3 regions of the Psychrobacillus sp. NPDC096389 genome follow, and region 1 is predicted to be linked to each of the others. Evidence: predicted binding sites of a transcription regulator. Region 1 holds the regulator's gene; each other region holds the start of a gene.
What was found. Region 1 encodes CtsR, which represses protease genes until heat stress. Its sites were predicted from a motif close to ATGGTCAATAAAGGTCAAACA; they were not measured.
Positions count from the first base shown of each region.

Region 2: the regulator CtsR is predicted to act here: its motif matches at 2,044-2,064, upstream of clpP (ATP-dependent Clp endopeptidase proteolytic subunit ClpP).
Region 3: the regulator CtsR is predicted to act here: its motif matches at 6,324-6,344, upstream of ACIQ38_RS03875 (ATP-dependent Clp protease ATP-binding subunit).

Region 1 covers NZ_JBIWFB010000007.1:158,893-166,896, forward strand. The annotation lists gene rsgA (ribosome small subunit-dependent GTPase A) at 1-294, shown strand, start outside; gene ACIQ38_RS16955 (CtsR family transcriptional regulator) at 1,218-1,685, shown strand; gene ACIQ38_RS16960 (UvrB/UvrC motif-containing protein) at 1,707-2,252, shown strand; gene mcsB (protein-arginine kinase McsB) at 2,242-3,342, shown strand; gene ACIQ38_RS16970 (ATP-dependent Clp protease ATP-binding subunit) at 3,332-5,782, shown strand; gene radA (DNA repair protein RadA) at 5,839-7,209, shown strand; gene ACIQ38_RS16980 (PIN/TRAM domain-containing protein) at 7,300-8,004, shown strand, end outside.
Region 2 covers NZ_JBIWFB010000003.1:204,649-212,652, reverse strand. The annotation lists gene whiA (DNA-binding protein WhiA) at 1-711, shown strand, start outside; gene ACIQ38_RS10350 (HPr family phosphocarrier protein) at 731-988, shown strand; gene clpP (ATP-dependent Clp endopeptidase proteolytic subunit ClpP) at 1,367-1,963, opposite strand; tRNA gene ACIQ38_RS10340 (tRNA-Arg) at 2,127-2,198, shown strand; gene ACIQ38_RS10335 (AI-2E family transporter) at 2,405-3,436, shown strand; gene ACIQ38_RS10330 (LemA family protein) at 3,569-4,147, shown strand; gene ACIQ38_RS10325 (TPM domain-containing protein) at 4,147-4,971, shown strand; gene ACIQ38_RS10320 (hypothetical protein) at 5,014-6,162, opposite strand; gene ACIQ38_RS10315 (RNA polymerase sigma factor) at 6,137-6,661, opposite strand; gene ACIQ38_RS10310 (glutaredoxin family protein) at 6,800-7,033, shown strand; gene ACIQ38_RS10305 (sugar-binding transcriptional regulator) at 7,341-8,004, shown strand, end outside.
Region 3 covers NZ_JBIWFB010000001.1:827,469-835,472, reverse strand. The annotation lists gene ACIQ38_RS03895 (ABC transporter ATP-binding protein) at 1-582, opposite strand, end outside; gene fabF (beta-ketoacyl-ACP synthase II) at 1,481-2,716, opposite strand; gene ACIQ38_RS03885 (beta-ketoacyl-ACP synthase III) at 2,745-3,680, opposite strand; gene ACIQ38_RS03880 (YjzD family protein) at 3,847-4,035, shown strand; gene ACIQ38_RS03875 (ATP-dependent Clp protease ATP-binding subunit) at 4,173-6,299, opposite strand; gene ACIQ38_RS03870 (Crp/Fnr family transcriptional regulator) at 6,449-7,150, shown strand; gene ACIQ38_RS03865 (metal-sulfur cluster assembly factor) at 7,405-7,713, opposite strand; gene ACIQ38_RS03860 (prolyl oligopeptidase family serine peptidase) at 7,771-8,004, opposite strand, start outside.

The DNA.
Region 1 (8,004 bases):
CAACTTTGGGATACAAGTGAGGGAGTAAGTGCAAGCTTTAAAGATATTGAAGAACTTGCCGAAGGGTGCCGCTTCCGAGACTGTAAACATGTGAAAGAACCAGGATGTGCGATACAAGAAGCTATATATACTGGTGCGCTTAAAGAAGATCGATATAAAAGCTATGTAAAACTAATGAGAGAACTTGCACATATCGAACGAAAAAATGATGTCGCCGCTCGAAAAGTAGAACGTGATAAATGGAAACAAATTACGAAAACGCAAAGAAGTAATTACAAAAAGAAAAGTAAATAATGCGATAAAAAACTACTAATTCATGTGATTAGTAGTTTTTTTATCTTTTAGGGAATAATAAAGTAGATGATTTGGCGCGGTTTATAGATAATGTGTCTTAGTGACCACTGTGATTTTCGCTGCAGCCGTACGCTTTCCGCCGGGTGAGCGATGAGCCATTCCCGCCGCTTGCGCGTACGTTGGAATGGCTCATTTGCTCACGCATCCGGCTGGAGTCGACGTCTGCAGCGAAGATCAATACAAGTTACCTACTTATTTAGTATCGTCTCGATTAAAACAATTATCTTTTCATGGAGTGTATCCAGTAAATGGTTTAGAGCAACCAACTAGTCATTGAAAGCAACTAAATCTACTCCGAAAGCAACTAAACTTAGGACGAGAGCAACTAAATCGCTGATGAGAGCAACTAATTCTTGAAACAGTAAGTTAACTTGGAGTGAGACGTCGATGTTTTCGACAATTTTCTAGGAATAATATGTAGTAAAGCCTGCTAAGCTTGCCTAGGCACATCTGCTAGATAGTGGTTGTCGCGTGACATCATTTATTGTGAATTTTCCACTACGATTAGTTAGTATTTTCCGTTGATTTTCTCTGCAGGTCGGCGACTCCGAAGGGATCAAGTGAGTAAGATGAGACTTCACAACGTACGCGCGTAGGCGCGGCGATGAAGGCTCATCACTCCCCCCCCCGGAAAGCGTCCGTCCTGCAGCGAAAATCACAGCGGTCGCTACGACGCTTTATCTCTATACTATACAACTTCTTCCGAAGCTCAAAAATAACATACATATAAAGCCTATTCATGTTTTTTTATTTGAAATTTCGGGAACACTGTAGGGAGAATCGTATCAATTGCACATCCATAATTTTCTCGTTATAATATAGTCAAAGTTAGTCAAAGTCAGTTTGCGAGAAGAGGTGAGAAGGTGAAAAATATATCTGACATTATTGAAGGTTATTTGAAGTCAATTATCGAAGAAGAGAGTAGGGGACAAATTGAAATAAAAAGAAGTGAAATTGCTGAAAAATTTCAGTGTGTCCCATCACAGATAAATTATGTGATCAATACTCGATTTACCCAAGATCGTGGATACTTAGTGGAAAGTAAACGCGGTGGCGGTGGATATATTCGAATCCTCCGTGTGCGGGCGCATACGAAAGCTGATTTGATTGAGCATATAATACAAAGTCTAGAAAATGGCGCATCTGAATCGGTAACAGAAGATATCGTGTTTCGATTAATTGATGAAGAAGTTATTTCTAATCGAGAAGCAAAACTCATTTTAGCTGCCCTTAATCGTACAACACTTGCTATTCCACTACCGGCAAGAGACGACTTGCGAGCACGTATCCTATGCGCAATGTTACTGACATTAAAATACGAAAAAAAGTGAAAACGAACGGGGTGTTGAAAAGTGATTTGTGAAAATTGTAAGCAAAGACCAGCAAAAGTAACGGTTACGCAAGTGCATAATGGAGAGCACTTTGAAAGACATTATTGTGAGGTCTGTGCAAATAGTCTTCACCCGTTTTATGTAGAATATAAACAAGATCCATTATCTCTTCACCACCTATTATCGAATTGGTTCAATCAAACAGAACAGAAACCAATGCAACAAGTACAAAAGAAACCTCCGTTAGAATGCGAATCGTGTGGTTGGTCTATTCAACGATTTCTAGATGAAGGTAAATTTGGCTGTGCCGCTTGTTACAATAGTTTTCGTCATCAGCTGCCTACTGTGTTTAAACGTCTACATAACGGAAACGTGGAACATGTAGGGAAAGCACCTGGTGCATTTGGTGAAAAATTAGCTTTGAAAAAACGTATTGAAGCAATACGATTGCAGATGAAAGAAGCAATTGAAACAGAAAAATTTGAAGAAGCAGCATTGCTAAGAGATGAGGCAAGAGAGCTAGAGGATAAGCTTGTCGCTGGAGGTGAAGAAACGCATGTCGATTGAACGGTTTTTAGATAATTCAATTTCCAGTTGGATGGCAGGAGATGGGGAACATTCCGATATTGTCATGAGTACAAGAATTCGACTAGCTAGAAACTTAAATGGATACCGATTCCCGCTTGCATTTACAGAGGACGAAGCGCATAAAATTGACCAATCCGTTTCGGCTACATTATTAGACGCCGATGAAGATTTACAGATGAACTTTTCTTCTATTCAAATAAAGGATCTGTCCGAATTGAGTCGCCAAGTGCTTGTAGAAAAGCATTTAATCAGTCCTAAACTAGCAAATTCTCCGGAGACTGGTTCTGCTCTAATATCTGATGATGAAGCTGTTAGTGTAATGGTCAATGAAGAAGACCATATCCGTGTTCAGTGCTTATTTCCAGGTCTTCAAATTCAAGAAGCTTATAGTCAGGCAGATGCGATTGATCGCGTGTTAGAAAAAGAATTATCTTACGCGTTTGATGAACAATTCGGTTATTTAACAAGCTGTCCTACTAATACGGGGACTGGGCTACGTGCTTCTGTCATGATGCATTTGCCAGCTTTAACGATAACGAAACAAATGACTCGAATCATCACTATTATTTCTAGGTTAGGAATGGTTGTAAGAGGGATTTACGGGGAAGGTAGTGAAGCGCTCGGGAATGTATACCAAGTATCCAATCAAACAACGCTTGGTAAATCAGAGGAAGACATAATTGCCGATCTTCAAAGCATAACCGAACAAATTATTCAAAAAGAAAGAGAAGCAAGGGATGCACTCTTAAAGCATTCGGCCAATACACTAGAGGATCGGTTATATCGTTCTTTAGGGACATTGTCATATGCACGTATCATGACGACGGAAGAGGCAGCAAAATGTCTATCCGATGTTCGTTTAGGGATAGATATGGGACTCATAGAAGATATAAGTATGACTATTTTGAATGAATGTATGGTCTTTATGCAACCAGGATTTTTACAGCAATATGCTGGCACTACTTTAAATACTTCGGAGCGCGACTTGTTTCGTGCGAAGTTACTAAGGGAAAGGTTGCAAAAGGGAGAAAATATAAAAACAAAAGGAGAGAACTCGTATGATGTTTAATCGATTCACACAAAGATCACAAAAAGTTTTACAATTAGCGCAAGAAGAAGCAATTCGCTTAAAGCACGAATCTATAGGCACTGAACATATATTGCTTGGCTTAATCCGAGAAGGTAGTGGTATAGCTGCAAAAGCTCTAGAAGCAATTGAAGTAGATACAAAAGTTATTGAAGTGGGAATTGAAGAGTTGGTAGGAACTGGTGCAGAAGATGTTGGGCCAATCGTCAATTATACACCACGTGCGAAAAAAGTGATCGAGCTTTCTGTAGACGAGTCTCGTAAACTAGGGCACTCCTATATAGGAACAGAGCATTTATTGCTAGCATTGATCCGTGAGGGAGAAGGAGTTGCAGCAAGAGTTCTAAATAATGCTGGTGTTAGTCTAAATAAGGCACGCCAACAAGTACTTCAATTACTAGGAAGTAATGACCAATCACATGGTAATGCTAATAATAGCGCTGCTCCTGCTAGTACTCCTACGCTCGATGGATTGGCACGTGATTTAACTCAAATTGCTAGAGAAGGTACATTAGATCCTGTAGTGGGACGTAGTAAAGAAATTACACGTGTCATTGAAATCTTAGCGCGTCGTACAAAAAATAACCCTGTTTTAATAGGGGAACCTGGTGTTGGTAAAACAGCCATTGCAGAAGGTCTTGCACAACAAATTATACAAAATGAAGTGCCAGAAATATTGCGAGATAAACGAGTAATGACGCTTGATATGGGGACAGTGGTTGCTGGAACCAAGTATCGCGGTGAGTTTGAAGATAGATTGAAAAAAGTAATGGATGAAATTCGCCAAGCGGGAAATGTGATTTTATTCATCGATGAACTTCATACATTAATCGGAGCAGGTGGGGCCGAAGGTGCAATTGATGCATCGAACATTTTAAAACCAGCACTTGCACGTGGAGAAATTCAATGTATTGGCGCGACAACATTAGATGAGTATCGCAAATACATTGAAAAAGACGCAGCATTGGAGCGTCGTTTTCAACCAATTCAAGTGGATGAACCATCCGTTGCTGAAGCGATTCAAATTATATACGGCTTACGTGATCGTTATGAGGCGCATCATCGTGTGAAAATTACGGATGAAGCTGTAGAAGCGGCGGTTAAAATGTCCGATCGTTATATTTCTGATCGCTTTTTACCGGATAAAGCAATCGATTTAATCGATGAGGCAGGTTCAAAAGTAAGACTACGTTCTTATACAACTCCTCCTAATTTAAAAGAATTAGAGGCGAAACTAGAAGCAATTCGTTCGGAGAAAAATGCTGCTGTTCAAAGTCAAGAATTTGAAAAAGCTGCATCATTCCGCGATAAAGAACAAAAGCTTAAAGACGAGCTTGAAAAAATGAAAAATGACTGGAAAGAGAAACAAGGAAAAGAAGAGTCAGAGGTAACAGTAGAAGATATCGCAGCTGTTGTGTCTATGTGGACGGGAGTACCGGTATCTAAACTAGCACAAACAGAATCTGAAAAGTTATTAAAACTAGAAGAAAAGCTGCATGAACGCGTAATTGGTCAAGCGGAAGCTGTGGATGCAATCTCTCGAGCTATTCGCCGTGCCCGTGCAGGATTAAAAGATCCTAAACGCCCAATTGGTTCCTTTATTTTCCTTGGACCTACTGGTGTTGGTAAAACAGAACTTGCCCGTGCGCTTGCGGAAGTAATGTTTGGCGACGAAGATGCAATGATTCGGGTAGATATGTCTGAGTATATGGAAAAACATTCGACTTCGCGTCTTGTAGGTTCTCCCCCAGGTTATGTTGGATTTGAAGATGGTGGACAGCTAACGGAAAAAGTACGTCGTAAACCATATTCTGTTATCTTATTAGATGAAATAGAGAAAGCACATCCAGATGTGTTTAATATTCTTCTTCAAGTATTAGAGGATGGTCGATTAACCGATTCGAAAGGACGTACAGTTGACTTCCGCAATACGGTTGTTATTATGACATCTAACGTAGGGGCAGATGCACTTAAATACAATAAACATGTTGGATTTAACCTACAAGAAGGTGGAAAAACGGATTATAAAGATATGAAAGGCAAAATGTTAGAAGAATTGAAAAAAGCATTCCGTCCTGAATTTTTAAACCGTTTGGATGAAATGATCGTGTTCCACTCACTTGAAAGAGAACATTTAAAACAAATTGTTTCCCTAATGACAGAACAATTAGCGAAGCGTTTGAAAGAACAAGGAATTGATCTAGAGCTTACAGAAGCAGCTCAAGAGAAGATTACAACAGAAGGATACGATCCGACATATGGAGCACGCCCGCTACGTAGAGCGCTTCAAAAGCACGTAGAAGACCGACTTTCTGAGGAGTTATTAAAAGGAGAAGTTTTAGCAGGTCAACATGTCGTGTTCGATGTGGAAGATGGAGAATTTGTTGTTCGTACAAAAGCGAAGGTAGCTGTGGAAAAATAATATTGTGGGCATTCCAACCCTTATGGACGGAATGCCTTTTTTACATAGGAGGCACTATGGCGAAGAAAAAAACGAAATTTATGTGTAATGCTTGTGGATACGAATCGGCTAAATGGATGGGAAGATGTCCAGGATGTGGCGAATGGAACACGATGGTGGAAGAAGTAGAAATCGTATCAAAAGGACCAAAACGTTCGTTTCAGCATTCTACAGGAGTAGCACAAAAAGCAACACCCATTGTTTCAATTGAGACAAAAGAAGAACCCCGCGTAGCAACTGATTTCGGTGAGTTAAATCGCGTACTAGGCGGAGGAATAGTGCCGGGTTCCCTTGTGTTAATAGGTGGCGATCCAGGTATAGGTAAGTCAACGCTTCTTTTACAAGTTTCAGCCCTACTTGCCAATAAAGGAGAGCGTGTTTTATATATTTCTGGTGAAGAATCTATTCGTCAAACAAAGCTTCGTGCAGAACGTTTAGGGGTTACTTCAGCAGAACTGTATATTTATTCAGAAACGAATTTAGAATTGATCAACGAAACAATCGATAGTGTAGAACCGAAATTTGTTATCGTAGATTCTATTCAAACCGTCCACCATCCAGAAGTAACAAGTGCACCGGGAAGTGTGTCTCAAGTAAGGGAATGTACAGCGGAGTTAATGCGTATCGCTAAAACGAAAAATGTGGCTATCTTTTTAGTGGGGCACGTAACGAAAGAAGGGCAAATCGCGGGACCTCGAATACTAGAACATATGGTAGACACCGTTTTATACTTCGAGGGAGAACGCCACCATACGTATCGGATTTTAAGGTCTCAAAAGAACCGATTTGGTTCTACCAATGAAATTGCGATATTTGAAATGGTGCAACAAGGATTAAAAGAAGTATTAAATCCTTCCGAACTATTTTTACAAGAACGTTCTCATGGTGCAGCAGGGTCGGCAATTGTTGCCTCGATGGAAGGGACAAGACCGATTTTAGTAGAAATCCAAGCGCTTGTGACACAATCTAGTTTTAACTATCCGAAACGAATGGCAACGGGAATTGATCAAAATCGTGTGTCTTTGCTCATGGCAGTGTTAGAAAAACGTATGGGATTATTACTTCAAACACAAGATGCATATATAAAAGTTGCCGGTGGAGTGAAGTTAGACGAACCTGCGATCGATTTAGCCGTCCTAGTAAGTATCGTATCAAGTTTTCGCGATACAGGTGCATCTCCTACCGATTGCTTCATAGGAGAAGTTGGACTTACTGGAGAAGTGCGAAGAGTTTCTAGAATAGAACAACGTGTGCAAGAAGCGGCAAAGTTAGGGTTCAAACGAGCGATTGTTCCTGCTTCTAATATTGGAGGATGGGATTATCCGAAAGGAATTCAAGTGATCGGAGTAGAATCTGTAAACGAAGTAATGAAAGAAGCATTTTCTTAAGAGAATGCATAAATATGTATACTTCTTGTGGTCTCAATAGACGTAAGAAGACTACAAGAAGTATAATTAATAATTAATGGAGGTGGCATTTTGTTGAAGTGGATTATACAAATCGCATTTGTTTTAATTGGAGGTACGTTGGGGTTAATATTATTACCGCATTTATACGAATTTATTAATTTATCTAATACCCCTTGGCTCCACAATCCTTATGTATCTATTCTAATTGGAGCGGTTTTACTTTATGTTATTGCCTTATTTTTAACGGATTACTTAATAAACTTTATTAAGTGGATGGAAGAACGTCTGTTAAGGGCACCGATTGGAGATTTACTTTTTGGTACACTCGGGTTAGTTATTGGATTAATCGTCGCATTTTTACTTGGGTCGGCGATTAATAATATTGCCATTCCGGGTATAGATTCCGTCGTTCCGGTCTTATTGTCGATCGTTCTTGGGTATTTGGGATTCCAAGTAGGATTTAAAAAGAGAGATGAATTACTTCATGTTTTTACTTCTACCAAGCAACAATCGAACAAAAAGAAAGCAACAGATGAAGAAGTGGTGCAAGGTTTAGGTTTGGGTACGTATAAATTGCTAGATACGAGTGTTATTATCGATGGGCGTATTACAGATATTTCGGAAACAGGTTTTATCGAAGGAGTACTAGTAGTTCCTCAGTTTGTACTAACGGAGCTGCAACATATCGCGGATTCTTCTGACACCCTTAAAAGAACGAGAGGTCGCCGTGGGTTAGATGTATTGAAAAAATTACAAACCGAGCGTGCTTCCGCA
Region 2 (8,004 bases), on a different contig from region 1:
AGATTGAAAAAAAATAATATATATATTTGTCGTATCCGTGAAGGGTCAAAAGAGTTGCTAGAAGATTTACAAATACTGAAAGATCATTTTCAATTTGAATATTCTATCTCAAAAGAACTAGTGAAAAAGAATTGCTGTAAACGTGCTTATTTAAGAGGTGCTTTTTTAGCAGGAGGTTCTGTAAATAATCCGGAAACGTCTTCTTATCATTTAGAAATTTATTCATTATACAAAACACATAGTGATGCACTAGTAGAATTGATGAATGGATTTGAGTTAAATGCAAAAACAATTGAGCGGAAAAAAGGCTTTGTTGCCTATTTAAAGGAAGCAGAAAAGATTTCTGATTTTCTAAGTATCGCCGGTGCTCATAGTGCATTATTAAAATTCGAAGACGTCCGGATTATCCGAGATATGCGAAATAGCGTAAATCGTTTAGTTAACTGTGAAACGGCTAATCTAAATAAGACGATTAGTGCAGCTATTCGTCAAGTTGAGAATATACGATATATAGAAAGTTCAATTGGTCTAGACCAATTACCGGAGAAACTACGGGAAATCGCACGTTTACGTGTAGAATATCAAGATGTCACGTTAAAAGAGTTAGGTGAAATGGTTTCTACTGGAAATGTTAGCAAATCTGGTATTAATCATCGGTTACGAAAAATAGATGAAATCGCAGATGCACTTCGTAGAGGCGAAACAATTTAGTGAAATGGAGCGTATTTTAATGACAGAGAAACAAGTCGAAGTGAAATTACCCGCAGGATTACAAGCAAGACAAGCAGCATTGTTCGTGCAAGAGGCAAACCGCTATATCGCGGATGTATACTTAGAAAAAGATGAGAAAAAAGTAAACGCTAAAAGTATTATGGGCATCATGAGCTTAGCAATAAGTAAAGGCATTACTGTCAACCTAAGTGCAGAAGGTTCCGACGAAGAAGAAGCAGTAGAAACATTAGCAAAATTCATTTCCAATGAAGAATAAAAAGAAAGGGCTATCCCATTTGGTCAACTTGGACTTAGGGATGGCTCTTTTTATTACTTAGATGCCAGTAAATGGCTTAGGGCAACCAATCGGTCAGTAAAAGCAACTAATTCATAAAACAGCTCTTTACTTGGAATGAGACGAGGATGACAGCAACTCGTTTTTGTAAACGTTGCGCAAATGGCCAAGAATGTTGCGCGTTTGAAGGGAAACGTTGCGCATATACAGTTCAATGTTGCGCGTTTATAAATTGACGTCAGTCTCCAGGTAAAAGAGCTGATACTTTGCCGCATACACGACGCTTAATGTCTCGACTAAAATATTTCCCACACAAAAATACCCAAGGAAAATAAGGCATCCTTGGGTACGATTTTTTTATTATGATTTTTTCATTTCGCTGCGTTCGATAATGTGGTCGATTAAACCATATTCTTTTGCACGTTCAGCAGTCATGAAGTTATCGCGATCAGTATCTCTAGCAATTACTTCAATTGGTTGACCAGTACGTTCCGAAATAATCGTATTCAATTTATCGCGTAAGAATAAAATGCGTTTAGCAGCAATTTCGATTTCCGTTGCTTGCCCTTGAGCTCCACCAAGTGGTTGGTGAATCATTACTTCTGCGTTCGGAAGTGCATAACGTTTTCCTTTTGTTCCAGCTGTAAGTAGGAATGCTCCCATAGAAGCTGCCATACCGATACAAATTGTTTGTACATCTGGTTTGATGAACTGCATTGTATCGTAAATTGCCATACCTGCTGTGATGCTTCCACCCGGGCTGTTGATGTAGATAGAAATATCTTTGTCTGGGTCTTCAGCTTCTAAAAATAGAAGTTGGGCAACGATTGAGTTCGCAACATTGTCATCAATGCCACTTCCAAGCATAATAATACGGTCTTTTAATAATCGTGAGTAAATATCATATGCGCGTTCCCCACGATTTGTTTGTTCGATTACTGTAGGAATTAAATTCATCCTGTTTGCCTCCTTCAAAGGTGGTGTTGTAAGTTGATTACTGAAAAGTATATCTCAGTTGTAACTTTATCATACACATTATGGTCAAGGAAGGTCAAATATTAAGCATTGAAAAGTTAGGTTGAATTATTTACAAATCATTTGTATAATAGATTAGTCGCTTGCCCTCGTAGTTTAATGGATATGACACAAGATTCCGGTTCTTGGGATGGGGGTTCGATTCCCTCCGAGGGCGTTATAAAGTAATTCAGTATTAAACTGGAATTATAGGGGAAAACACGCTAAAACGCTATTGTAACGTTTCGGCGTGTTTTTTTGATGTCTAAATGAATCGAGCAGAACTTTTCGCTTGTTATCTCCATAATATAAAGTGATAATAAAAGAAAAAGGCATTATCTTGGCATTTGAATTCGAAAAAGTGAATAGGGAGTTTTGCGGTATATGGACGTTGTAACGGAATTTTTTCAAAGAAAAGGAGTAAAAAGAGTTTTAATTTTTGCTTTAATTGTTTTCATACTCTATTGCATGAGGAGTATGATCAACTTAATCTTATTGACCTTTATTTTCACATTTTTGATGGATCGTCTTATAGAATTTGTAGTCAGATACATACGATTAAACCGGAAAACCCTTGTTATCATTATGTATGCACTTATTGTCGGGCTATTGACCTTAGGTATCGTGAAATACTTGCCTATCATCACCGTGCAAATCAGTCAACTTGCTAAGCAAATTACTGCTTTTTATACAGAGCCACAGGAAAATGTGTTAATTGGTTATATAGAAATGATTATTTCTAAAAATCAGCTTGCTGCTTATTTAGAAAACGGTTTTTCTTTCTTACTAAAATATTTTACGGGTATTAGTAAAATAAGTGTTCAAGTTATTATCGCTTTAATTTTGAGTCTGTTTTTCTTGTTAGAAAAACCTAGGTTAAAAGAGTTTACAAGCAAGTTTAAACATAGCAAGATTGCCCCTTTTTATTTTGAGGTTGAATATTTTGCATCTAAGTTTACTCGCACTTTTGGTAAAGTAATTGAAGCCCAATTTATAATTGCTATAGTCAATACTATTTTGACTGTTATTGCATTAAGTATTTTAGGATTCCCACAAATATTCGGGTTGGCAATTTTGATATTCTTTTTAGGCCTTATTCCAGTAGCTGGGGTAATTATATCGCTTATTCCGCTAGCTTTAATTGCTTTTACAATCGGAGGGTTGCTGAAAGTATTTTATGTCCTGCTAGCAATAATGATTATTCATGCGATCGAAGCATATATTTTGAATCCAAAGCTGATGTCTTCCAAAACAGATTTACCCGTTTTTTATACCTTTATCGTGCTCATATTTTCGGAAAGCTTTTTTGGTGTATGGGGATTAATCGTCGGAATTCCGATTTTCGTTTTCTTGCTCGATGTACTGGAAGTAACGAATAAAGAAACGATAAGTCACCCACCTGATCGAAAAAAATAGATTGAAAAACACCCTTTTCTAATTGGAAAGGGTGTTTTTGAAACCAATTATTCTTTTTCACGTATACATAGTATGTTTTATATTTTCAATTTTAAGGTACATTAACAATATACTTAGTTAGAGGTGAATAGGATGAAAAAAGTTTTAGGACCGTTAGTAATAATCATTGTGATTATAGCGATTTTTGCAGCAATATTAATACCGAGTTATAACGGTTTTGTGAATGGCGAAGAAGACGTGAATAGTGCTTATGCCCAAGTGGAAAATCAGTTGCAACGTCGTTTAGATTTAATTCCAAACTTAGTGAATACAGTAAAAGGTTTCGCATCGCATGAAAAAGAAGTACTTAGTAACATCGCGGATGCGCGTTCCAACTTAGCGGGTGCGAATACGCCGGAAGAACAAGCAGCAGCAAATGATCAATTATCCGGCGCTTTAAGCAGATTATTAGTAGTTGTAGAAAATTATCCAGAATTAAAAGCGGATGCGAACTTCAAACAATTAATGGATGAGCTTGCTGGGACGGAAAATCGTTTATCAGTAGCAAGACAAGACTATAATGCAGTAGTTGCTGGTTACAACAAAAAAGTAAAACGTATGCCTGGAAGTATTGTTGCTTCTATTTTTGGTTTTGATGAAAAAGAATATTTCAAAGCGGACGCAGCTGCACAGGATGCCCCAGTAGTGGACTTTGAAGGAGATGGGGAGTAATGAGTAAAGTTGCGCGTTTGCTTATAGCTGCGCTACTTATATTTGTTTCCATCCCAATAGTAGCTATGGCTGCTTCAGATATACCAAAGCAGATACCTGGAGAATCATATGTGCAAGATTATGAAGGCTTTTTATCTGAGTCGACTAAGCAACAAGTAGAACAATTAGGCAAACAATTGGATGACGCAACAGGCGCACAAATTGTTGTAATGATTATCAACTCTTTAAATGGACAGAATGTTAATCAGTTTAGCGTGGATGTCATACGAGAGTGGGGAATTGGTGATCCAAAAAAGAATAATGGTGTGTTGCTTGTAATTGAAACAGATCCTACAAAGCAAGGTCAACGCGACGTATATATTACAGTAGGTCAAGGTCTTGAAGGTGCTTTGCCTGATGGAAAAATTGGGCGAATAATTGATGAATATACGTTGCCTTTTTTAGAACAGGGTTCTGTCGATGACGCGGTTCTTTCCACATATCAAGTGCTATACAATGAAGTTGCAACAGAATACGGCTGGGACGGAGAACTAGTAGAACCGAAAGATCCTAATGCATCAGATGGCGGCTTCTCGTTTTCTACGATCATTATCATCATCGTTGTTATTTATCTCATTTACACGATGATGTCTGGTGGTCGTGGTGGCGGCGGTGGGAGACCAGGATCTGGTGGAGGACGCCCGAGAACGAGAATGTATGGACCAGGAAGTTTCGGAGGTGGCTTTGGCGGCTTCGGAGGCGGAAGCGGAAGAAGTTCGGGCGGTGGTTTCGGAGGATTTGGCGGAGGTAGCTCCGGAGGCGGTGGAGCAGGACGCAAGTGGTAATCCATTAATGAAAAAAGCCCTTTCGAGGGCTTTTTTCTGTTATTAATTGTCCGCAAATTCATCAAGCATCAGCTTGAGCTCCTCATATAAGAAAACATGCGGTTCTGTAGTGATGTCACCAGCAATTCCAAGGTTAGAATCGGGAGCGAACACCAAAATTCCATCTTCGTATAATGTAATAGTATACAAAGTCGTTTCTTGATCCACATCGTTTGTTAGGTATATCTGATAATTTTCAATCTGAGGGAGCAGTTCAGCCCTTTCATTGGTCTCTTGCTCAGTTGTTTCTTTAATGGGAAGAAGGTTAATTTTGTTCATGATGGCTTTAATTTGTTTTGTATTGGATGTACATCCCGACTCAAATTCTACTTTACCTTGTTGATCGGCCATGCGCCCATTGAAGCAAAGTGTGTCGAAAGAAACGTCAATCGATGGTGTTCTTACATCCCCGACATATGCTTTAAAACTAGCTATTTTCTCTCGAAGCCCTATGTCTTCACCATCTTTAATCATATTATACCTTCCTATTTTTCCGGGTTCTGTTGTAGAAAAGATAAATTCTTCTCGTATTGTATGATAAATTTTCTGTCCTTGGCTGTTTGTTAAGGATACCTCTATTATAGATCGATAAATATTCGGATAATCTTTCTCCTGTTTAATGTCCACGTTTTCTAAATGCATTTCTAAATCTGTATCCTCTAAATAATGATTATACTTGAACACCAAAACGGAAGAAATCACATGTTTCAACTCATCCTCCGTAAAGTATTCACCGAAAGCAGTATAATAATAATCTATATAATCTTTGTATTCCTTTGATTGCAGCAGTTGATCATACTCTTCTTGGCTCTTTGTATCTGTGTTACTTTGGAGGTTGAACCAATCATTTTTTAAACGTATGAGCTCCTTGTCTGGTCCGTTGTATTCCCTCTCTAATACTGCTCTAATAACTTCTGCATTAGAAAGTGGTTTAGCTGATTTCTCTGACTCCAAAGGATTAGCAAAAGTAAAGAATAGAAAAGAGGCAATTGCAATGATTGCTAATGAAATAAAAGCAGGAAATATAGGACGTTTTCTCTTTTTTACCATTCTATCCTTTAAGGCTATCCAAGTGTTATTCTTTGCTTTTTCGGAGCGCTGGACGTCTTTCATTTCTTCAAAAAGCTCATCGAATTCGTTTGATGGTTCCATTTGTATGGCCTCCTTCCTGATGAAATTCCTTTTTGAGTGCTACAAGTGCTCTTGTCATTTTCATCTTTACTTTTGCTTCCGTCCAGCCGAGTATATAGGCTGTTTCTTTGATGGAACATTCCTGTATTTTGCGCAGGAGCAACACTTCCTGGTAGTCTTTTTTTAATTTACTTAAGGCGTCATACATTTTAGCGAGCTGTTCTTTTTGTTCAAATCGGCTCTCTGGTGACATTGCGTTTATTTCTAAATCATGTTCTTTATCAAAAGTGAAAAATTGAATAACTCTTTTCCTTCGAAAATAGTCATAGGTTACATTACGTGCTATTTTTAATAGCCAAGTGGCAGTAGAGGCCTGTTTATTAAAAGAATCTAGACCTTTATATGCTTTATAAAAAGTTTCTTGTGTAAGATCTTCGGCACATTCTTTATGACGGACAAGTAAGTATATATAGTTGTAAATTCTATCGCTATGCTCTTTGTAAAGCTCTTCCATTCCCATCTTTTGACCTCCCCTTATGGCTATAGACGAAGCATCGAATAAAAAGTATCACTTTAATTGTAACCTTTATAAGGAATAAGAAATTTAAAAGGACTATAATAAAAATGAATCAATAATTTTTTGGAAGGATGGTATGTAATGGAAGTTTATTTCTATACAAGACCCGGCTGTCATTTATGTGATGATGCTAGACTTATGTTGAAACTTGTCCAAGAAGATGTTTCATTTGAAATAAAGGAAGTAAATATTGAAGAAGATGAGGTACTTCATGAAAAATATATGTTGATGATTCCAGTCATTGAGTTGGAAGGGAAAATTATTCAATTTGGTCAAATAGATTACCCAACAATTCTGGATGCATTACTTAGATGATGCTCCAGAATTTTTTGAAGTTTTTGGGAATCGCAAGATAGATAGCCAGAATCGCAAAATACGACCTACGAATCGCAAGATCCCCGCTCAGAATCGCAAAATAGCAGTCCGAAATCGCAAGATCCAAGCCCAAAATCGCAAAATCCACACCTTTATTCACAAAAAAGACAAAAAGTAATACACTTCAGTTGCGGAATTGCATATTCTATTATATGATGATTTATAGAAATTCACTTTTTTTTTAACTAAGTGGGACATTTTTTGACTAAGTGGGACAAAAACGTCATAACCAATGAGGAAGTGAAATATGGAATCATTGCTCACTGCTCAGCTAAAGCTAATACCGGAAATGAGTGAGTTGTTACAAAAGAGGTATCGAATACTTCAAACAATTCAGCTGACGAAAGGGATTGGCAGGCGAGTTTTAGGGGAACAATTAGGGTTGTCAGAAAGAGATACTCGAAAAGAGTTAGATACTTTGAGAAACCAAGGTTTAATCGATATTTCAAGAGACGGCGGAGCAATAACTCCTAAAGGAACACAATTATTAATTGACTTAAAAGAAGTTGTAAGAGTGTGGTCAGGAAGATTACAACTGGAACAACAACTAGAAAAACATTTACACATTAAAGAAGTAATTATTGTACCTGGAAATGTAGATACTAATACAAATACGGCCATGCTTTTATCACAAGAAGCAGCCAAGTATTTGGAAAGTATATTAACAGACGAAAAAATAGTCGCGGTTACAGGTGGTTCTACGATTGCTTCCATAACAAATTTTGTACAAGAAACAACGAAGTGGAAACAGTTACTGTTTATCGCTGCTCGAGGTGGAGTCGGAAAAGATGTTTCCTTTCAAGCAAATACGATTGCTTCCCTTTTTGCGGGGAAAATGAATGGAACATACCGAACCTTATATATGCCGGATAGTTTAAGTGAAGAAGCGTACACTACGATGAAGAAAGAGC
Region 3 (8,004 bases), on a different contig from region 1:
AGCTTGTATTGTTACATCGAGTGCTGTAGTTGGTTCGTCAGCGATAATTATATTTGGTTTACATGAAAGGGCAATTGCAATAATGACCCGTTGTCGCATTCCCCCTGATAATTGATGAGGAAACTGTTTCGCGATACGTGCTGGATTGGAAATTCCAACTTGATTGAGAAGCTCTAAAACGCGTTTATCTCGTTCTCCTTTAGACATTTTTGTATGGAATGCTAAACTCTCTTCAATTTGATCACCAATTCGCATAAGCGGATTCAAGGCAGAAAGTGGATCTTGGAAAATCATTCCGATTTCTTCACCGCGGACTTCGTTAAACTTTTCTTCATCCAACTTTGCGAGATTTTTTCCTTTATAAATGATTTCTCCCTCTACTCTCGTCTTGTTATGATCATGAAGACCAATGATAGAAGTCGCGAGTGTGGACTTCCCACATCCAGATTCGCCTACAATAGCAAGTATTTCGTTTTTCTTTAGTGAAATTGATACGCCATCGACTGCGTCATAATATGTATCCTTTATCCGAAAACCAGTATGTAAGTTATTGATCGTTAAAAGTTTCTCTGTGTTGTTCAAAGTATTTCTCCTTTCATGCCATCGATCATTTTACCCAAACATTGGAAATTACTAAGCTATTAAATTGTTTCACTTTTCAGTTTTGTTACCTTAATTACAAAGTCTATTACAATCTCTTTACAATCGCAATATTATTTTTTGACTGTTTCCTTTATTTACTCTTTTTAGAAAATTAGTAATTAGGTGAAAACATAGTATTTTCAACGGTTTTTGCCATTATAAACTAACTAAAAAAATTTTTCATAAAATGAATGGGACATCATTTTTCGACATATTATTTCACTAAAATATCCACCAATGCGCTAAAACACTACTAAACTAGCACTTCAACTTAATAAAATATTTTACATACTAAAAAGCACTTCCAAATTTTTACTTGGAAATGCTTTGAGGTGTTTTTGAATAATGATTAACCATTTTATTCCAGTTATATTCTTTAATGTCGTAGAGTTTTCACAGCCGCTAACGCGTACGTTATGAAGGCTCATTTTTCTCACAGAAGAACAAAGGCTGAGAACTCCACGTCGTGTGGCAATGCCTTCCTGCAGAGAAAATCAACAAAAATTGTTTACTTGCTCAGTATTGACTTGCTTAAAATAAATCCTCCTACAATTTTCCGACTGTATTAATCCAATAAATGGCTTAGGGCAACAAATCCTTCAATGAAAGCAACTAAATTCTTAAAACAATAAGTTTACTTGAGATGAAACGGCGGTGACTGAGATTTATTTTGGTCAATATTGTACATATATAAATAATAATTATTTTCCAATCATAAAAGGCCGATGCTTTACCATATGACGCATTATCTCAGTAATTAGTGAAAATTAGAAAAATTTTATTAAATAAATAAAGAAAGGGCGCTAGCAATGCTTAGCGCCCTTTCTCCTATATGTTTTTATATTTTTTTAAATAAAATACTTGCGTTATGTCCGCCAAATCCGAGTGAATTACTCATTGCGTATTCAAGGTTTGCTGATCTCGCAACATTTGGCACATAATCTAAATCACATTCTGGATCAGGTGTTTCTAAATTGATCGTTGGTGGCAAAATGCCCTCTTTTAATGCAAGCACCGTAAAGATTGCTTCTACTCCACCAGCCGCTCCTAATAAGTGACCTGTCATTGATTTAGTAGAACTCATCGCTAGATTATATGCATGCTCTGCAAAAACAGATTTCACAGCCATTGTTTCAAATTGGTCATTATATGGCGTACTTGTTCCGTGTGCATTAATATAACCGACTTGCTCAGGTTGAACATCTGCATCTTCTAATGCTTGTTGCATCGCACGTGCAGCCCCTTCTCCACCAGGAGCTGGTGCTGTAATATGATGAGCATCCCCAGTAGAGCCATATCCAATAATTTCGGCGTAAATTTTCGCTCCACGAGCAACAGCATGCTCATATTCTTCCAAAATAATAATTCCTGCGCCTTCACCTATGACAAATCCATCACGATTTGCATCAAATGGTCTAGATGCTGTATGAGGATCTGTATTCAATGATAGTGCAGTGCTAGAGCAGAATCCTGCTACAGACATGTGGGTGATCGGTGATTCCGCTCCCCCTGTAATCATCACATCTGCATCTCCACGTTCAATTACTTTAAATGCATCCCCAATGGAGTTTGTGCCAGATGCACATGCAGTCACCGAACATGAATTGATTGCTTTTGCTCCGAAATGAATAGATACTTGACCAGCAGCCATATCTGGAATCATCATTGGTACAAAAAATGGACTAACACGACGTGCGCCTTTTTCTAAAAATGTACGGAACTGATTTTCATATGTTTCCATTCCACCAATACCAGAACCGATCCATACACCTGTTCGAAGACCTACCTCTTCCGTAATTGTCAAATTAGCATCTTCCACAGCCATAATAGAAGCTGCAAGTGCATAATGCGTGAAGCGGTCCATTTTACGCGCTTCTTTTCTCTCAATATATTTCTCTATATCAAAGTCTTTTACTTCCGCTGCAACTTTTGCTGCGAATTGACTTGCATCAAGTCTTGTCAACATACCTACGCCTGACTTACCTTCTTTAATACTAGACCAAGTTGTCTCTATATCATTGCCAAGTGGTGTAACAGCACCTATTCCTGTTACTACAACTCTTCGTTTCGTCATGCATATTCATCCTTTCGTAATTCAATGTTTATCTTCCCCATTTTAAGGTAATGGCACCCCAAGTTAAGCCACCGCCAAAGCCAACCATAACAAGGATATCATCGTCTTTTACTTTGCCGTTGTCTACTTCTTCTTTTAAAGAAAGTGGAATGGACGCCGATGAAGTGTTCCCATACTTATGAATGGTTTTAGACATTTTTTCTGTTGGTAATCCTAATCTTTCTCTAGAAGCGTCCATAATACGAATATTCGCTTGATGCGGGATTAACATATCTATATCTTCTTTGGAAAGTCCTGCTTTTTCAATTACGTTGACAGCAGATTCACCCATTTGTCTCACAGCAAATTTGAATACTTCTCGACCGTTCATCGCTAAATGAGCACCATCTTGGTATAAATGTTTGCCGCCACTTCCATCTGCACCTAGTTCAAATGATAAAATTCCACGACCTTCTGAAACTTTACTTACTACCGCAGCTCCTGCTCCATCACCGAATAATACTGCAGTATTACGGTCTTCCCAATCTGTGATTTTCGAAAGCTTTTCTACACCTACGACAAGTACATGTGAATAAGTATCCGATTCCACAAATTGCTTTGCAGTAACTAATCCGTACATAAATCCAGCACAAGCCGCTGAAACATCCATTGCCGCAGCATTGGTTGCACCTAAACGATCTTGTAACATGGAGGAAACACTTGGAAACGGTGTATCCGGTGTTACCGTTGCTACAAGGATAAGTCCTATTTGTTCAGGTGAAATTCCTGCATCTTTAATCGCTTCTTTAGCAGCTTCAAACGCTAAATCAGATGTATCTTGGTCATCCCCTGCTATTCTTCTTTCTTCTATGCCAGTTCTCGTACGTATCCATTCGTCTGATGTATCTACCATTTTTTCAAGGTCTTCATTTGTCAATACTTTTTCAGGTGAGTATGTTCCTAACCCAATAATTCCTGCATTCATGAAAGTTCCCCTTTTCTTATAATCTATTATTAGTACCTGGTAATAATAATAACGAATTTATGTACAATTTTCAACAACAGAGTTTCCTTCTTTAAATATTCTTTTGCAAAGCCTTTTGTTATGGTATGATACAATTAGTAAAAATTAGTTCCTGAGGTGAAATTATATGAAATACATTATGACATTAGTATGGTCGGTTATTTTAGTTTCCATGTTAAATTATGTAGTAAGTTCTGTACAAGCAGTTCCTTTTGTATTTGAAAACGGGCTAATTATGTCTGTACCTGTTGCTATTATGATTTTTATCATTGCTGCAATCATTCCTAACGATCCACTTCCAAAAGAACAACACTAAAAAACAGCTCCCGGTATTGGGAGCTGTTTTATTTTTAAAAATTACCGCGTGCTAGGAGGTATCTTGCGACTCTCGACACCTATCTTGCAATTCGTGATGAGTATCTTGTGATTTACATATCCTATTTTGCGATTTTCCTACTTAATAAGTAATTCCCCATCTTCTATCGTAGCAACTACGGTTCCACCTGGAAGTACGGTTCCGCCGATCAACAGCTTGGCCACCGCTGTTTCTAGATGGCGTTGGATAAATCGTTTCAATGGTCTTGCACCAAATGCAGCGTCTGTACCTTCTTCTACAATCCACTTAATAACCGAATCTTCCACTTGTAGCTTAATTTCTTGCTCAAGCAAACGATTTTCTAACTGTTTTACATATTTCTCTGCAATTTTTTCAAAATGATGTGTAGTCAGGGAATGGAACATTATAATATCATCCATCCGATTTAGTAACTCGGGTTTGAAATGCTCTCTTAAGGAAGCCATTACCAATGCCTCTTCCTCTTCACCTACGATTCCTGTTGTATTAGCTAAATATTGTGAGCCAATATTGGAAGTTAAAATAACAATCGTATTAGTAAAGTTTACGATTCGCCCTTGACTATCCGTAATTCGGCCATCATCCATCAATTGCAATAAAATATTCGCAACATCTGGATGTGCTTTCTCCATCTCGTCCAGTAGAACAACCGAGTATGGATTTCTACGCACTGCTTCGGTTAATTGACCGCCTTCTTCGTAGCCAATATAGCCAGGAGGAGCACCAACTAGTCGAGAAACACTATGTTTTTCCATATACTCCGACATATCAATGCGGATAAAATGTTCTTCTGAGTCAAATAAATTGGCCGCTAGCGATTTCGCAAGTTCCGTTTTTCCAACACCAGTTGGACCTAAAAATAAGAAGGAACCAATTGGTTTATGCGGATCTTTGATGCCGGCTCTTGCACGCCAAACAGCTTCAGTAACTAATTGCACCGCTTTATCCTGACCAACCACTCTTTCTCCAAGCGTTACATTTAAACGGAGCAGCTTTTCACGTTCCCCTTCTACAAGCTTCGTCACTGGAATTCCTGTCCATCTGGAAACAATTGAAGCAATTTCTTCTGCTGTTACTTCTTCTCGTAATAATCTATTGCTTGAGTCTTCATTCACTTGTTCCTCATAAGCATGCAATTCTTTTTCTAATGTTGGAATTTTACCGTGGCGCAGTTCTGCGGCTTTATTTAAATCGTATTTATTCTCCGCTTCTTCCAGCTCTCTACGATAACGGTCTAATTCTTCGCGTTTTTGTTGAATTACTTGAATGGTTTCTTTTTCTTCTGTCCATTTAGTTCGCATTTCGCTAGAAGACTGTTCTAGTTCTTTTAAGTCTTCACGTAATATTTCTAGGCGTTTTTGACTTGCAGCGTCCTTTTCCTTCATAAGTGCTTGTTCTTCAATTTGCAATTGCATCATTTTTCTCGTTACTTCATCTAATTCTTGTGGCATCGAATCAATTTCTGTTCGAATCATTGCGCACGCTTCGTCTACAAGGTCAATAGCTTTATCTGGCAAAAAGCGTTCCGTAATATATCGATTCGATAGTTCTGCCGCTGCTACAATTGCACGGTCATGGATGCGCACTCCATGATGCAATTCAAAACGTTCTTTTAATCCGCGTAAAATAGAAACTGTATCTTCTACAGAAGGTTCGCGAACTAAAACTTGTTGGAATCGTCTTTCGAGCGCTGGGTCTTTTTCAATATACATACGGTATTCATCTAATGTCGTTGCTCCGATACAATGCAGTTCTCCACGAGCAAGCATCGGCTTTAACATATTGCCTGCATCCATTGCACCATCCGTTTTACCCGCCCCTACAATCGTATGAATTTCGTCGATAAATAAAATAATTTGTCCTTCGCTATCTTTTACTTGCTTCAAGACAGCTTGCAAACGCTCTTCAAATTCCCCGCGGTATTTTGCCCCTGCTATAAGGGAACTCATATCAAGCTCATAAATTTCTTTTTCTTTTAAACCTTCTGGTACGTCTTTTCGAACAATTCGCTGTGCTAATCCTTCTACTATTGCTGTTTTACCTACACCTGGTTCACCGATCAACACTGGATTATTTTTTGTTTTTCTAGATAAAATTCGTATAACGTCTCTGATTTCTTGGTCTCGCCCAATAACCGGATCCATTTTTCCTTCTTTAACTGCGGTAACTAGGTTACGTCCGTACGTTTCTAAAGGTGTTTTTTCATCTTGTTGTTTCATTTGCATAACCAAACATCTCCTTTTTGAAATTGTTTGACCTTCTTTGACTAACGTAATTATAATATTATTACGTAGAATTTGTAAAGAAAACTGATTTTCTAGGGTGGATATATGTACAAATATGGTATTATGTCGATATAGAAGGAAAGGTTGTGATATTTTTGAGCGAGGATACTTCTTCTTTATTTGGGATTTATACATTATTTGAACAATACGGTTCCATTCTGAAGGTTGGAAAAAATAAGCCAGTTTTTGAGGAGGGTGAACGTTCAGAGGATGTCTACCTTATCCAGTCAGGTTCGGTTCGTATTAGTAAAGATACAGAAAGTGGGCAAGTTTTAACGATTCGAATTGCTGGCCCTAATACGTTTATTGGCGAAACTTCTGTCTTTTGCGAAGTGAATTATCATTCCGTTTCAGCACATACAAATGATGTAGTTCATGTCATCGCATTACCTCAAAATCAACTGGAAAAACACCTGTCCTCTTCTCCACAGTTAATGATGGAATGGATGAAAATTATTCAAACACATAATTTGAAAAATGAAACCCGCTTCCGTGATTTATTATTACATGGAAAAAAAGGGGCACTCTATTCAACATTAATACGTTTGACGAATACGTACGGCATTAAGCAAGCAGATGGTAGTATAATAATCGATTATTCTTTGACCAATCAAGAATTGGCGAACTTTTGTGCGACGAGTCGGGAAGTAGTCAATCGAATGCTGAATGATTTGAAAAAAAACGGAATCATTTCTTTTGATAAAGGAATTATTACAGTCCATGATTTGCAATTCTTACGTAGGGAAATAGAATGTGACAATTGTCCATTGCATATTTGTCGCATCGATTAATAAATGCATTCTTCATAGTTTTGCATATGAAGTTTGCTTTTTTTTAGGGAAGGATTGCTCCCACCGCCATTTAATTGCCCATTGACGCTTGTTTTCCCCAAATATGTTCTTTTCAAACTAACTTACTTGTACAATAGGTTGCTTCCATCACAATTGGTTGCTCTTCGCCATTTACTTCCAAAGTCAAAGTAATTATAACAACATAAAAAAAGCGCAAGGTAATCTATAAGAGGATTGCCTTGCGCTTTTTCTACTTATCTAATACCAAGAGCGATTTTTGCGTATCTTGACATATTTTCTTTTGACCATGGTGGATTGAAGACGATGTTTACTTCTGTTTCTGTTACTTCTGGTAATTCGCCAAGTGCAGTTTTCACTTGATCTACAATCATTGGTCCCATTGGGCAACCGATGGAAGTTAGCGTCATTGTTACGTTTGCCGTACCTTCCTCTGTTAAATCTACATCATATACTAAACCTAAATTAACAATATCAATGCCTAACTCAGGGTCAATAACATTTTCGAGTGCAGCCATCATGCTGTCTTTCATATCTTGATCCATTTAAAATCCTCCTTTATCGCTTTCATTCATCATAACAATCATAACAAACAAGCTTACTTATGCCAAACTGTTTGCAAGCCATTTCGTTGCGGCTAACATTCCTTTGCGCGATACGGCATGTCCTGCTGATTTTTCTTTGATGAATTCGATGGATTGATTTTCATATTCTTCTTCAATTGTTTGGATAAACCCGGCGGTAGGTGCAAAAGGTACAACCTGATCCTTTTCGCCGTGCCAGAAAAACAGCGGCTTGTCTTTTAGTTTTTCCATTTGGTTTGTAGCGTCGAACTT